2 regions of the Rhizobium atlanticum genome follow, and region 2 is predicted to be linked to the other one. Evidence: riboswitches for the same ligand, from Rfam matches in the RefSeq annotation. Region 2 holds a riboswitch; the other holds the start of a gene.
The links. A riboswitch is a leader RNA that binds a small molecule or an ion and turns the genes downstream of it on or off. The one in region 2 is predicted to bind S-adenosylmethionine.
Positions count from the first base shown of each region.

Region 1: another riboswitch for S-adenosylmethionine. It lies ahead of PH551_RS02955 (O-succinylhomoserine sulfhydrylase); the one in region 2 lies ahead of metA (homoserine O-acetyltransferase MetA).

Region 1 is NZ_JAQJCJ010000002.1:112,695-119,776, reverse strand. Features, by position in the region: gene PH551_RS02980 (aspartate aminotransferase family protein) at 1-1,170, shown strand, start outside; gene argF (ornithine carbamoyltransferase) at 1,208-2,122, shown strand; gene PH551_RS02970 (Hsp33 family molecular chaperone) at 2,216-3,208, shown strand; gene PH551_RS02965 (hypothetical protein) at 3,320-3,910, shown strand; gene apaG (Co2+/Mg2+ efflux protein ApaG) at 3,959-4,351, opposite strand; gene PH551_RS02955 (O-succinylhomoserine sulfhydrylase) at 4,576-5,760, opposite strand; SAM riboswitch at 5,804-5,882, opposite strand; gene PH551_RS02950 (2'-deoxycytidine 5'-triphosphate deaminase) at 5,957-7,051, shown strand.
Region 2 is NZ_JAQJCJ010000007.1:102,321-109,402, forward strand. Features, by position in the region: gene PH551_RS12370 (thiamine diphosphokinase) at 1-302, shown strand, start outside; gene PH551_RS12375 (ABC-F family ATP-binding cassette domain-containing protein) at 305-2,125, shown strand; gene PH551_RS12380 (ABC transporter ATP-binding protein/permease) at 2,187-4,046, opposite strand; SAM riboswitch at 4,198-4,275, shown strand; gene metA (homoserine O-acetyltransferase MetA) at 4,325-5,248, shown strand; gene PH551_RS12390 (aldose epimerase family protein) at 5,367-6,389, shown strand; gene PH551_RS12395 (GntR family transcriptional regulator) at 6,520-7,082, shown strand, end outside.

The DNA of each region.
Region 1 (7,082 bases), on a different contig from region 2:
TATTCTCGCGCCCCGCTGCGGTTCGAGCGAGGCGAGGGCGTATGGCTGATCACCGAGAGCGGCGAGCGTTATCTCGATTTCGGCGCCGGCGTCGCCGTCACCTCCGTCGGCCATGGCAACTCGCATGTGGTCGCGGCGCTGAAGGAGCAGGCCGACAAGGTCTGGCACCTCTCAAACATCTATGAGATCCCCGGCCAGGAGCGCCTCGCCAAGCGGCTGACGGACGCTACCTTCGCCGATAAGGTGTTCTTCACCAATTCGGGCGCCGAGGCGCTCGAATGCGCCATCAAGACCGCGCGCCGCTACCAGTTTTCCAAGGGCCATCCCGAGCGCTTCCATATCATCACCTTCGAGGGTGCCTTCCATGGGCGCACGCTCGCGACGATTGCTGCCGGCGGTCAGGAGAAATATCTCGAAGGTTTCGGCCCCAAGGCGCCGGGTTTCGATCAGGTGCCGTTCGGCGACATCGAGGCCGTCCGCGCCGCCATTACCGATGCGACGGCCGCAATCCTGATCGAGCCGGTGCAAGGCGAGGGCGGCGTGCGTCCCGCCACCGGCGAATTCATGAAGGCGCTTCGCCGGATCTGCGACGAAAACGGCCTGCTGCTGATCCTCGACGAGGTCCAGACCGGCGTCGGCCGCACCGGCAAGCTCTTCGCCCATGAATGGTCCGGCATCACGCCCGATATCATGGCCGTTGCCAAGGGCATCGGCGGCGGTTTCCCGCTCGGCGCCTGCCTTGCCACGGCCGAGGCTGCCTCCGGCATGAAGGCCGGCACGCATGGTTCGACCTATGGCGGCAATCCGCTGGCCATGGCGGTCGGCAGTGCCGTACTCGACGTCATCCTCGCCGATGGCTTCCTTGAGCATGTGCGCGACGTCGCGCTCGTCTTCCGCCAGGGGCTGGCCTCGCTCAAGGATCGGTATCCCGATGTGATCGAGGATATCCGAGGCGAGGGGCTTCTGCTCGGCGTCAAGGCTGCGGTTCCCTCGGCCGAATTGCTGCAGGCGATCCGCGCCGCGCATCTGCTCGGCGTGCCGGCCGGCGACAACGTCATCCGCCTTCTTCCGCCGCTGGTGGTCACTGCCGAAGAAGCCCGCGAGGGGCTCGTGCGCCTCGAGCGCGCTGCCGAGAGCATCCGCGCCGCCAAGATCAAGAAGACGGCTTGAAGGGATCGCCGCCTTCGGGCGCACGACAGGTAAGAACATGGCTCCTAAACATTTCCTCGATCTTTCGGCCGTCACCTCGGCCGACCTCAGAACTATCATGAACGACGCGCTCGCCCGCAAGCAGGCCTTCAAATCAGGCAAGGGCGACAAGCCGCTCGCTGGCAAGATGCTGGCGATGATCTTCGAAAAGCCGTCGACACGCACCCGCGTTTCCTTCGACGTCGGCATGCGCCAGCTCGGCGGCGAAACGCTGTTCCTGTCGGGCACTGAAATGCAGCTCGGCCGCGCCGAGACGATCGGCGACACCGCCAAGGTGCTGTCGCGTTATGTCGATGCGATCATGATCCGCACCACCGAGCATTCCAGGCTTTTGGAGCTCGCCGAGCACGCGACCGTGCCTGTGATCAATGCGCTGACGGACGACACCCACCCCTGCCAGATCATGGCCGATATCATGACCTTCGAGGAGCATCGCGGCCCGATTAAGGGCAAGACGATCGCATGGACCGGCGACGGCAACAATGTGCTGCATTCGCTGGTGGAAGGGGCTGCGCGCTTCGGCTACCGCATGAACATGGCCGTGCCTCTTGGTTCCGAGCCCAAAGATCACTATCTGAACTGGGCCCGCAATGAGGGCGCCGAAGTCATGCTCTGCCATGATGCCGACCGTGCGGTCGAAGGCGCCGATTGCGTGGTGACCGATACCTGGGTCTCCATGAATCAGGAACATCGGGCCCGGGGTCACAACGTCTTCCAGCCTTATCAGGTCAATGCTGCCTTGATGGCCAAGGCCGGCAGCGATGCATTGTTCATGCATTGCCTGCCTGCTCATCGCGGTGAGGAAGTGACGGACGAGGTGATCGACGGCCCGCAATCCGTGGTCTTCGATGAAGCGGAAAACCGTCTTCATGCGCAGAAGTCGATTCTTGCTTGGTGCCTGGGCGCGATCTGAACCATAATCGGATGTTGCGAGTCATAAGCTTGCGGCCCGACTGCGCGAGCGCCGGACACTTTGGCCGCCGCTCCAGAAACTAGGAGTAAAGCCATGGCAGAAGCTGCAGCCGCCCTCGGCCAGTTCGATTTCGCCGGCGATGATCATGTCGTCCCCTTTCAGGTGGAGGGTCTGGATGTGCGCGGCCGCGCCGTCCAGCTCGGCCCCATGCTCGATGCGATCCTCGAGCGCCATCATTATCCCGCGCCCGTCGCCCGGCTGCTCGCCGAAGTCGTCGTACTGACGGTGCTGCTCGGCACCTCGCTGAAGTTCGACGGCAAGTTCACCGTGCAGACCAAGGGCGACGGCCCGGTCGATCTGCTCGTCGCCGATTTCTCGACGCCGGAGAACGTGCGTGCCTATGCCCGTTTCGACCGGGCGCTGCTCGACCAGGCGATTGCCTCAGGCGAGACCGAGCCGGAGCAACTGCTCGGCAAGGGCGTGCTCGCCTTCACCATCGATCAGGGCAAGTTCGCCCAGCCCTATCAGGGCATTGTCGCCCTCGACGGCACGTCGCTCGAGGAGATCGCCGGCGTCTATTTCCGCCAGTCGGAGCAGATCCCGACGCGTGTGCGCCTGGCTGCGGCGGAACTCTTCGATCGTGACGATACCGGCAAGCCGCGCCATCGTTGGCGGGCAGGCGGCCTCGTCGCCCAGTTCCTGCCGGAGGCACCGGAGCGCATGCGCCAGCCTGATCTCCACGGCGGCGACGGCGATAACGGCGACCGTCCGCATGGCGAGGATGACGCCTGGACCGAAGCGCGCTCGCTGGTCGAGACCATCGATGCCGACGAGCTGACCGATCCGCAGGTCGGCACCGAACGTCTCTTGTTCCGCCTGTTCCACGAGCGCGGCGTGCGCGTCTTCGAGCCCCGCGCCGTCTTCGACCGCTGCAGCTGCTCGCGGGAAAAAATAGGCAACGTGCTGAAGGGGTTCACCGCCGAGGAGATCGAGGCCAGCCAGGAAAACGGCGAGATATCCGTCACCTGTGAATTCTGCTCGACCACCTACCGCTTCGAAGCAGCCGAGCTTCAGCCGGCGGAATAACATTAGTCGCGCTTGGCGCGAAAAAGATGCGCATTGCAGCGGCACAGTGACTCGACTTTTAGTAGTCACTGTGCACCTATTATCCCAACTGGTTCTGGGGGCGGGACGTCAATGCGGCTTTTGTATTTTGTATTCGCATTCATTGCTGCGATGCCACGGATTGTCCTGGCTGATGACGAAACAATCAAATGGAAAGAGGTTGGCGGCTGGACCGTGGCTGTCGACCCGACCTTGGGCAACGGCTGTTTTGTTCTCACTTCATTTGATGACGGCACCGTTTTTCGTCTGGGCTTTAATTTTACAAAAAAGGAGAGCCCTTTTTACATTGTGATCGCAAATCCGAACTGGAAATCCTTGGAAGTGGGAAAGCAATATCCCATCGAGTTGTCGTTAGATCGTTCTCAATGGACGGCGAATGCGAGCGCTCTCGATCTTGATGGCTTCAAGGGATTATGGATCGATTTTAAGGATTCCAGTCTCATTGCCGAGTTCGCTCGTAAACTGGGTTTTCGCGCCACCTTCAACGGAAAGCAGATTGTTGCGCTGAGTTTAAAAAATTCGGTCAGGGCAACGGATGAGATGCTCACCTGCCAAAAGGCGGTAAACGCTGCAGTCGCTCAGCGGCCAGCCACGCCCCAATCAAAGGATCCGTTCGAAGCAAAGCCGGACACCCGGACGGCCTCGGATCCTTTTGATCTCTGATGCATGTCATCTGGGGTGAATCGAGCATATCGACTTTGGGGCCTGCGCTCAGTTCAGCACGCGCAGTAGCCCCGGTGAATCCAGCGAGAAGGCGGGGATGTCGACGTCGAATAGCTCGCCTTCATCCGTTTCCATCTGGTAATGGCCGAACATCAGGCCTGAGGGCGTGTCGAGTGGGCAGCCGGAGGAATATTCGTAGGTGTCGCCGGGGCTGAGCCGCGGCTGTTCGCCGACGACGCCGGGGCCGGTCACCTCGTCCACCACCCCGTTCTGGTCGGTGATGTTCCAGTAGCGATTGATGAGGCGTACGGCGACGCCGGAATTGTTGCTGATGACGATCCGGTAACCCCAGACATAGCGATCGTCTTCCGGATCGGATTGCTCCTCCAGATAGAACGGTTCGACCACGACTTCGATATCTCTTGTGAGGGCGCGATACATGCCTTGCACCATAGTCAAGATATGTTACCCGTATCTTATAAAGAGGCCCCGTCCGTCAAGAAACGGAACGTTGATCAGCGGTCAAATGGTGATCATCGTATGGTTTTCGATCGTTAAGCCTAATCGTCAGCGTTAATTTTACTTCGCAACGCCGGCGCGGGGTTACTTGTTCCCGCAGATCGGCGGCCGGCTCCTCATTGAAGTCCGGCCGCTATTCCAGTCGATCAGGCCGAAACCTTGGAAAGCGCCTGCGCGAAATCCTCGATCAGGTCGTTCGTATCCTCGATGCCGGCCGAAAGCCGCACCGTACCCGGAGAAATGCCGAGTTCGGCACGCGCCTCTTCCGTCAGGTTCTTGTGCGTCGTCGTTGCCGGATGGGTGATCAGGCTTTTGCTGTCGCCGAGATTGTTGGAGATCTTGATGATCTCAAGCGCGTTCTGCAGCGCGAAGGCCGCCTCCTTGCCGCCCTTCAGCTCGAAGCAGACGAGCGTCGAGCCGCCGGTCATCTGCTTGGCGATGATGTCAGCCTGCGGGTGATCCTTGCGGCCGGGATAGATCACCTTGGCGACCTTGCCCTGCTCTGCTAGGAAATCGGCGATCTTCGCCGCATTCTCAGTCTGCTGCTTGACGCGCAGCGGCAGCGTTTCGATGCCCTTCAGAAGCGTCCAGGCATTGAACGGCGACATGGCCGGGCCGGTATGGCGGAAATAGTCGTGCAGGTTCTCGTCGATCCATGCCTTGTCGGCGAGCACCACGCCGCCGAGGCACCGGCCCTGGCCGTCGATATGCTTGGTGGCGGAATAGACAACGATATGGGCGCCGAGTTCGAGCGGCTTCTGAAAGAGCGGCGTCGCGAAGACGTTGTCGACGATCAGCTTGGCGCCGACCTGGTTGGCGAGGCTGGCGACGCCTGCAATATCGATCACTTCGAGCGTCGGGTTGGTCGGGCTCTCCAGGAAGAATACTTTGGTATTCGGGCGGACCGCCTTTTCCCAGTTGGCGAGATCCCGGCCGTCGACCAGCGTGCACTCGATGCCGTATTTCGGCGCCAGCGTTTCCACGACCCAGCGGCAGGAGCCGAACAGCGCGCGGGCGGCGACGATGTGGTCGCCTGCCTTAACCTGGCAGAGGACGGCGGCGGCGACGGCCGCCATGCCGGAGGCAGTGGCGCGGGCATCTTCAGCGCCTTCCAATGCGCACATGCGCTTTTCGAACATGTCGTTGGTCGGGCTGCCGTAGCGGGCATAGATGAAGCCGTCCGTTTCGCCCTTGAAGCGGGCTTCGGCCGCTTCCGACGTGTCATAGACGAAACCCTGGGTGAGATAGATTGCCTCTGATGTTTCGCCATATTGCGAACGCAGCGTGCCGCCATGGACGAGTTGGGTTGCCGGGCGCCAGGTCTTGCTCATGCCATCACCTTCACATAACAAAAAACCGGCCGCAAAAGCAGACCGGTTTCATAACCCGGTCTTTTTAGCCACTTGTTTAACGTGGCTGCAAGCCGACCGGCCAAATCACCACGGGATAATTTTGCAATACTGCTGTTAGCTGCTTGCGTCAATTCCCCGATTTTGGTTTTGTCGGCGGCAAAATGATGGATGGGGCATGATGGCTCGCGAAACTGGAATTCTGGCGGACCGCGCGATTGCGGCACTGTTCGAAACGGGGCGTCTGAACTCCGAGCGGGAGCTCGACCGCGATCAGATCCAGCCGGCGAGCCTCGATCTGCGCTTAGGAAGCAAGGCCTTTCGTGTGCGCGCTTCCTTCATGCCCGGCCCCTCGCATCTGGTCTCCGACAAGCTCGATCGGCTGAGCCTGCACGTGATCGACCTGTCCCAGGGCGCGGTGCTCGAAACCGGCTGCGTCTATATCGTGCCGCTGATGGAGAGCCTGGCGCTGCCTGCCGACATGTCGGCTTCGGCCAATCCGAAGAGCTCGACCGGCAGGCTCGATATCTTCACCCGCGTCATCACCGACTACGCCCAGGAATTCGACAAGATCCCGCCGGGCTATTCCGGCCCGCTCTATCTCGAAATCAGCCCGCGCACCTTCCCGATCGTCGTTCGCCGCGGCTCGCGCCTGTCGCAGATCCGCTTCCGCGTCGGCCAGTCCGTGCTCGGCGAGCCGGAACTTCTGAGGCTGCATGAAAGCGAAACGCTCGTTGCCAGCAAGCAGCCGAACGTCTCGGGCGGCGGCATTGCGCTGTCGATCGATCTCACCGGCGACAAGGACGGCCTGATCGGCTATCGCGGCAAACACCATACCGCCGTCGTCGACGTCGATGAAAAGGACCAGCACGATATTTTCGATTTCTGGGAGCCGCTCTACAGCCGCGGCCGCAACGAGCTGATCCTCGATCCCGACGAGTTCTATATCCTTGTCTCGCGTGAAGCCGTGCATGTGCCGCCGGACTATGCCGCCGAGATGACCCCCTTCGATCCGCTGGTCGGCGAATTCCGCGTCCACTATGCCGGCTTCTTCGATCCCGGCTTCGGCCATGCGCCGGCCGGCGGGCGCGGCAGCCGCGCCGTGCTCGAAGTGCGCAGCCACGAAGTGCCCTTCATCCTCGAAGACGGCCAGATCGTCGGCCGCCTGGTCTACGAGCACATGCAGGAAAAACCGGCCAGTCTCTACGGCTCCGGCCTCGGCTCCAACTATCAGGCCCAGGGCCTCAAGCTTTCCAAACATTTCCGCATCTGACGCCGGCCTGACGGGCCGCGACTTGACAGCG
Region 2 (7,082 bases):
CCGTCGGCCTTGCTGAGCAGGGTTTCGACGTCCTGCTGACCTCGGGCAAGGAAGAGGCCGTTCCGCTGCTCCCCGGCACGATCGAACTGGACCTTCCCAAGGGCTCCCTGTTTTCCGTCCCCGCGTTCAGCGAGCTGAAGGGGCTCTCCATCGAGAATGCGCGCTATCCGCTCACGGATTTCCATCTGCCTTTCGGCTCATCGCGCACCATTTCAAATGTCGCGGAAGGCAAGGTTCGCTTTTCGCTCGAGAGCGGCCGGGCGATCGTGCTTGCCCGACCCTATGATCTTTCCGGAGTCTGATTTTGGCCCCTCCCATTCTGAAACTCGACGACATCTTCCTGAGCTTCGGCGGCGCACCGCTGCTGGCGGGCGCTTCGCTGCAGGTCGAGCCCGGCGACAAGATCTGTCTCGTTGGGCGTAACGGCTCTGGCAAATCGACACTCCTGAAGATTGCCGCCGGCCTGGTCGAGGCGCAGTCCGGCGAGGTCTTCCGTCATCCGTCTTCGACGGTGCGCTATCTCGAACAAGCCCCGGACTTTGCCGGCTTCCGCACCGTTCAGGCCTATGCCGAGGCCGGGCTGGGACCGGGCGACGACCACTATCGCGTCACCTATCTTCTGTCGCATCTCGGCCTGACCGGCGAAGAAGATCCGAACACCCTTTCCGGCGGTGAAGCGCGCCGGGCCGCGCTTGCCCGCGTGCTGGCCCCGGAACCGGATATTCTCCTGCTCGACGAGCCGACCAACCATCTCGACCTTCCCACAATCGAATGGCTGGAAGGCGAGCTGCAGAAGACCCGCAGCGCCCTGGTGCTGATTTCGCACGACCGTCGTTTCCTTGAAAAAGTCTCGACGGCAACCGTCTGGCTCGACCGCGGCGCCTCGCGCCGGCTCGACAGGGGATTCGCGCATTTCGAGGCATGGCGCGACCAGGTGCTGGAGGCCGAAGAACTGGAGCAGCACAAGCTCGGCAAGGCGATCGAGCGCGAAGAACACTGGCTGCGCTACGGCGTCACGGCCCGGCGCAAACGCAACATGCGCCGCCTCGGCGAGCTGCAGACGATGCGTTCGCAATATCGCGGCCATAAGGGACCGCAAGGAACGGTGCAGGCGACGGTTTCGGACGCGCAGGAATCCGGCAAGCTGGTGATCGAGGCCGAGAAGATCACCAAGAGCTTCGGCGACCGGGCCATCGTCACGCCGTTCTCGATCCGCGTACATCGCGGCGATTGCATCGGTCTCGTCGGGCCGAACGGTGCCGGCAAGACGACGCTCCTGAAAATGCTGACCGGCCAGCTTTCGCCGGATAGCGGCACAGTGAAACTCGGCACCAACCTGGAGATCGCCACCCTCGACCAGAAACGCGAGGACCTGAACCCCGAGGATACGCTTGCAAACTACCTGACGGACGGGCGTGGCGAAAACCTGCTCGTAAACGGCGAACAGCGCCATGTCACCGGCTACATGAAGGAATTCCTGTTCCAGCCGGAACAGGCGCGCACGCCGATCAAAAGCCTCTCCGGCGGCGAACGCGCCCGGCTGATGCTGGCGCGCATCCTGGCGCGCCCGGCAAACCTCCTGATCCTCGACGAACCAACCAACGATCTCGACATCGAGACGCTCGACCTCCTGCAGGAAATCGTCGCCGGCTTTCCCGGCACCGTCATTCTCGTCAGCCACGATCGCGATTTCCTCGACCGCACCGTGACCTCGACGATCGCGCCCGCCGTAGCGGATGCGCCCGACGGCCGATGGATCGAATATGCCGGCGGTTACACGGACATGCTGGCGCAGCGCAAAGGCGCGATCGAAGAGCGCCGGAAGGCCGAGAAGGCGGCGGAGAAGCCGAAGACGCAGGAGATAACAGCTTCCGGCGGAGGCTCGAAGGGCAAGCTTTCCTTCAAGCAGAAATTCGCGCTGGAAAATCTGCCGAAGGAGATGGCCAAAGCCGAGGCCGAGCTCGCCAAGCGCGAACTTGTCATGGCCGATCCCGGTCTCTTCACGCGTGACCCCGCCGCCTTCAATCAGCTTGCGAGCGATATGGAAAAGCTGCGCGCCGGCCTGTCCAAGATGGAAGAGGAATGGTTGGAGCTCGAAATGCTGCGCGAAGAGCTCGAAGGCTGAGACTCTCGCGCTCAGCCGCTCGCGTCACGCTGCAGGTAAAACTCCTGCTGATGGGGAGGTCTTAAAGCGCCGGCGCGGGGACGACGGCTGCGCCCGCACTGGCGCTGGCGCCGGTGGTCTGGGCGACCTGCTGCTGCGGCTCTTCAGATCTCGAAGGCAGAGCCTGCAGATGCAGCACCCGCGGCTGCAGCGCCTCCAGATAGGTTTCAGAGCGGCCGATATAGATCATGCCCGTTTCGGGTATCGAAGTCAGCACGCTGCACATCGTCTCCTGCCATTCCGGCTCCATGCCCTCGAGCACTTCGTCGAAGATGATCCAACGCGGGCGCACCAGCAGCAGGCGCGCGAAGCCGATCGCCTTCTGCTCATCGCTGTCGAGCAGCTTGTCCCAGCGGGCGCGGGTATCGAGCCTTGCGATCAGAGAGTGCAGGCCGGCCTTTTCAAGGGCCGCCTCGACGGCAGCCTGCTCGTAGGCATCCGGGCTTTCGGGGAAGGCAAGCGCCTCGCGCAAAGTGCCGCCCGGAATATAGGCAATCTGCGGAACGAACAGCATGTCGTCGATCGGCGGCAGACCCATCGTGCCGCTGCCGCACGGCCAGAGCCCGGCCAAGGCCTGGAACAGCAGTTTGCGGTTGACGCTATGATCGCCGTTGATCATGATCTTTTCGCCGGCCTTGATCACGATATCGGTTTCACGCAGGCGAAAACCGCCGCATTCCTCGATGTCTTCGCCGATTTTGGCATTGATCACCACATCCTTCAGCGTCAGCCTGTCGGGGGTGGTGTTTTCATAGGCGATGCTGCCCTTCACACCAAAGTCCTCGTCCATGTCGAGCAGCGCCTGGCGGAAGTCGGTGACGCGCATCAGCGTGGCACGCCATTCGGCGATCGGACCGAAATTGGCGACATACCAGCGCAACGCCGTATTGACTTGGTTGAAGGCGCCGACCGACATCATCAGCTGCCCGAGGGTGAGGCCGCCGGAAAAATAAGCGGGTGCGGCAACGATAATCGGGATAACGATCACGAGCCAGCCGTAGCCGGCCGAAACCCAGGTGAGATTGGTATTGGCCATGGCGAGCCGCTTGACCACCCTCAGCACCGAACTGATGTCGGTGTTGATCCGCCGGCGTTCATTCTCTTCGCCGCGAGCGACGGTGATTGCCGGCATGTTCTCATTGGCATGCATCAGCGTGAAACGAAGCTCGGCCTCCTTCGAGAACCGGTCGGCATTGAGCTTGACCAGCTTGCGGCCGACGACCTGACTCAGCACCGAGGCGGAGGCGGCATAAAAAATCGCTGCCCAGACCATGTAGCCTGGAATGGAGAAGCTGTGGCCGCTGATGTGGAAGACGAAGCCGCTCGACAGCTCCCAGAGCACGCCGATGAAGCTCACCAGAAGAATGGTTGACTGTAAGAGGCCGAGAACGAGCCCTGTCGTGCTTTCGGCGAGGTTACGGGAATCCTCGTGCAGGCGCTGGTCGGGATTGACGCCGATCAGGCCGCTCGAGGCGAGCCGCAGCGCTCGCTTGCGCTTCAGCCATTGATTGACGAGATCGCGCGACAGGCCCTCGCGCATATAGAGCGCGGTCATCTGGTTCAGCCAGGCCTGCAGCACGTTGAGCAGCAGCAGCGTGCCGGCGATCATCGCAAAGATTTCGAGCTGATGGAAGAATTCGCCGAGATCGCGGCGCTCGAGCGAATCATAGAAGGGGGCGTTCCACTCGTTCAGAATGACCTGGCCGTAAGCTGTCAGAAGGATGACAAGGATCAGCACGGTTGCCAGAAACAGCACCTTGCCGCGCACTTCAGAATTCCAGAATGCCGAGAACATTACTCCGAGGCGATATGTCAGGCTGAAGTCGTAACCAACCTTATCCTGCCTCCTGGTGCCCGGCCTCCCCTCGATCTTATCTGCCATCATGCTTTTCCAACCGCCCATACTGTCATTATTAACATGGTGGCGTTACCGGTCTATCAACAGATTTTATCAGTCATTAAACTGTGATGATTCTTGGCGCTCCGCTCCTGCATGCATTCGGAGTTGATTCGCGGCTCAACTGGGACTAATTAAGGCACTCCGTGGTGATTTGGCCGGCCGGCTTGCAGCCACGTTAAAAAAGTCGCTAAAGGGCCGCGTGCGGACCGGTAGCGATTTTTTCGCCGCCGGTTTTTTATTTTCGATCGAGTTGACCGCAAATGCCCATCAAGATCCCCGATACGCTGCCCGCTTTCGAAACCCTGGTTCAGGAAGGTGTGCGGGTGATGACCGAGACGATGGCGATCCGTCAGGATATAAGACCGTTGCAGATCGGCCTGCTCAACCTGATGCCCAACAAGATCAAGACCGAACTGCAGATGGCCCGTCTCGTCGGCGCTTCGCCGCTGCAGGTGGAGCTGTCGCTCATCCGCATCGGCGGCCACAAGGCGAAGAACACATCCGAAGATCACCTGCTCGCCTTCTACCAGACCTGGGAAGAGGTGAAGCAGCGCAAGTTCGACGGCTTCATCATCACCGGAGCGCCGATCGAGCTTCTGCCCTATGAGGACGTTACCTATTGGGCAGAGATGCAGGAGATCTTTAATTGGACCGAGACCAACGTCCATTCGACGATGAACGTCTGCTGGGGCGCGATGGCGGCGATCTATCACTTCCACGGCGTTCCGAAATATCAGCTGAAGGAAAAGGCCTTCGGCGTCTACCGGCACCGAAACCTGAAGCCTTCGTCCATCTATCTGAACGGCTTTTCCGACAATTTCGAGGTTCCGGTGTCGCGGTGGACCGAGGTGCGCCGCGAAGATATCGAGAAATCCGCAAGCCTGGAAATCCTGATGGAATCCAGCGAGATGGGCGTATGCCTCGTGCACGAGAAGAGGGGCCGGCGGCTCTACATGTTCAACCACGTCGAATATGATTCCACCTCGCTTTCGGATGAGTATTTCCGCGATGTGGATGCCGGCGTGCCGATCAAGATGCCGCATAATTACTTCCCGCATAATGATCCGACGCTTGCCCCGCAGAACCGCTGGCGCAGCCATGCGCACCTCTTGTTCGGTAACTGGATCAATGAGATTTACCAGACGACGCCCTATGACGTCGAAGAGATCGGCATGGATCTTTGACCGGCATTTCTTTCTGACCTGCCCGGTTGCGGTTTGGAGCAAATGCGGGCAGGTTCCGGTCCGGAACTCTATAGCGCCGCGCGTCTTATCGGACGCGCAAAGGAACGGACGGTCGATTATGTCGGATAAGTTGGAGCGGGATGTTTTCGGGCAGACGAAGGAGGGCGAAACCGTCTATCGCGTCGTCATCAATGGCGGCGGCCTGACGGCCAAGATCATCACCTGGGGCGCGGTCATCCAGGATCTGCGCCTTGCGGGACATGACGCGCCGCTGCAGCTTGGCTTCGAGGAGTTCGACAACTACCCGCTCTACTCGGCCTATTTCGGCGCGACGCCCGGCCGCTGCGCCAATCGCATCGGCGGCGGCAGGTTCACGCTCGACGGCAAGGATTATCAGCTCGAGCGGAACGAAAACGGCGTGACGCATCTGCATGGCGGCAGCGACAACATCGGCAAGCGCAACTGGACGATCGTCGAGCATGACGTCGACCGGCTGGTGATGAAGATCGTCGATCCCGACGGCCGCGCCGGCTACCCCGGCAATTGCACCATCCAGGCGACGTTCCGGGTGCATGGCAACGGCGAGCTGTCGATCACCTACGAATCAACAAGCGACCAGCCGACGCTCGCCAATGTCTGCCAGCACGCCTATTTCAATCTCGACGGCCGCGACGATGCGCTAGGCCACGACATCATGATCGCCGCCGATCACTATTTGCCGACCGACGAAAAGCAGGTGCCGACCGGCGAAATCCGGCCCGTTGCCGGCACTGAATTCGATTTCCGCGAGATGGCTCCGATGAAGCGTTTCGTCGGCAATGAACAGGCATTGTACGACCATAATTTCTGCCTGTCTCGCGAACGCACCGCCAAGCGGACTGTGGCGCTCGCCCGCAGCCTCTATTCCGGCGTGTCGCTGGAAGTGCGCAGCACCGAGCCGGGCGTGCAGTTCTATGCCGGCTTCAAGCTCAATACAGGTGCTCCCGGCCTCGGCGGGCGCAAATACGGCCCGTTCGCCGGCTTCTGCCTGGAAACGCAGGTCTGGCCGGATGCCATTAATCACGAAGGCTTTCCGAATGCGGTCCTGCGCCCCGGCGAAGTGCTGCGCCAGGAGACGGACTACATCTTCACCAAGAGCTGAGCATTCTAGAGACGCACGGCTGTCAAATTTGAGCGTTATGAACCCTCTTCGGTTTGCCGGAGAGGGTTTTTTTATGCCTTGTCCGATTCAGACTTGCCGATTGGTTCTATATAGGTTCTATTGTCTGCCCATGGATAGAACCAGTCTAGTAGCTGAACTCAATAGACGCGGCCTGCGCGACGAAGCGTTGGCCGGGCCGCTCTACAAGCGGCTGGCGCAGGCGCTGACCAGCCTCATTCAGGAGGGCTTGCTGAAGGCCGGCACGGCGCTGCCGGGCGAGCGCGACCTTGCCGAGGCTCTCAAGCTTGGCCGCGTCACCGTGCGCACTGCCTATCGCGACCTCATGGCGGCGGGCGCACTGGAATCGCGCCACGGAAGCGGTACTTTCGTATCGGGTAAGGTGGAGCGCATGGAACAGTCGCTCTGGCGGCTTTCCTCCTTCTCCGCCGACATGCGCTCGCGCGGGCGTCTGCCGGCCGCGCGCATCTTGTCACGCGAGGTCAACACGCCGTCTCCGGAGGAATCCTTTCTGCTCGGCCTCGGCGCCGGCGAACCGGTTCTGAGGCTCGACCGTCTGCGCCTCGCCGACGGCCTGCCGCTGGCGATCGAGCGCGCCGTCGTGCCGGTCAAGTTTCTGGGGGAGAACGCCGGCGGCGAGGGATCGCTCTACGATGCGCTGGCGGCGAATGGCCA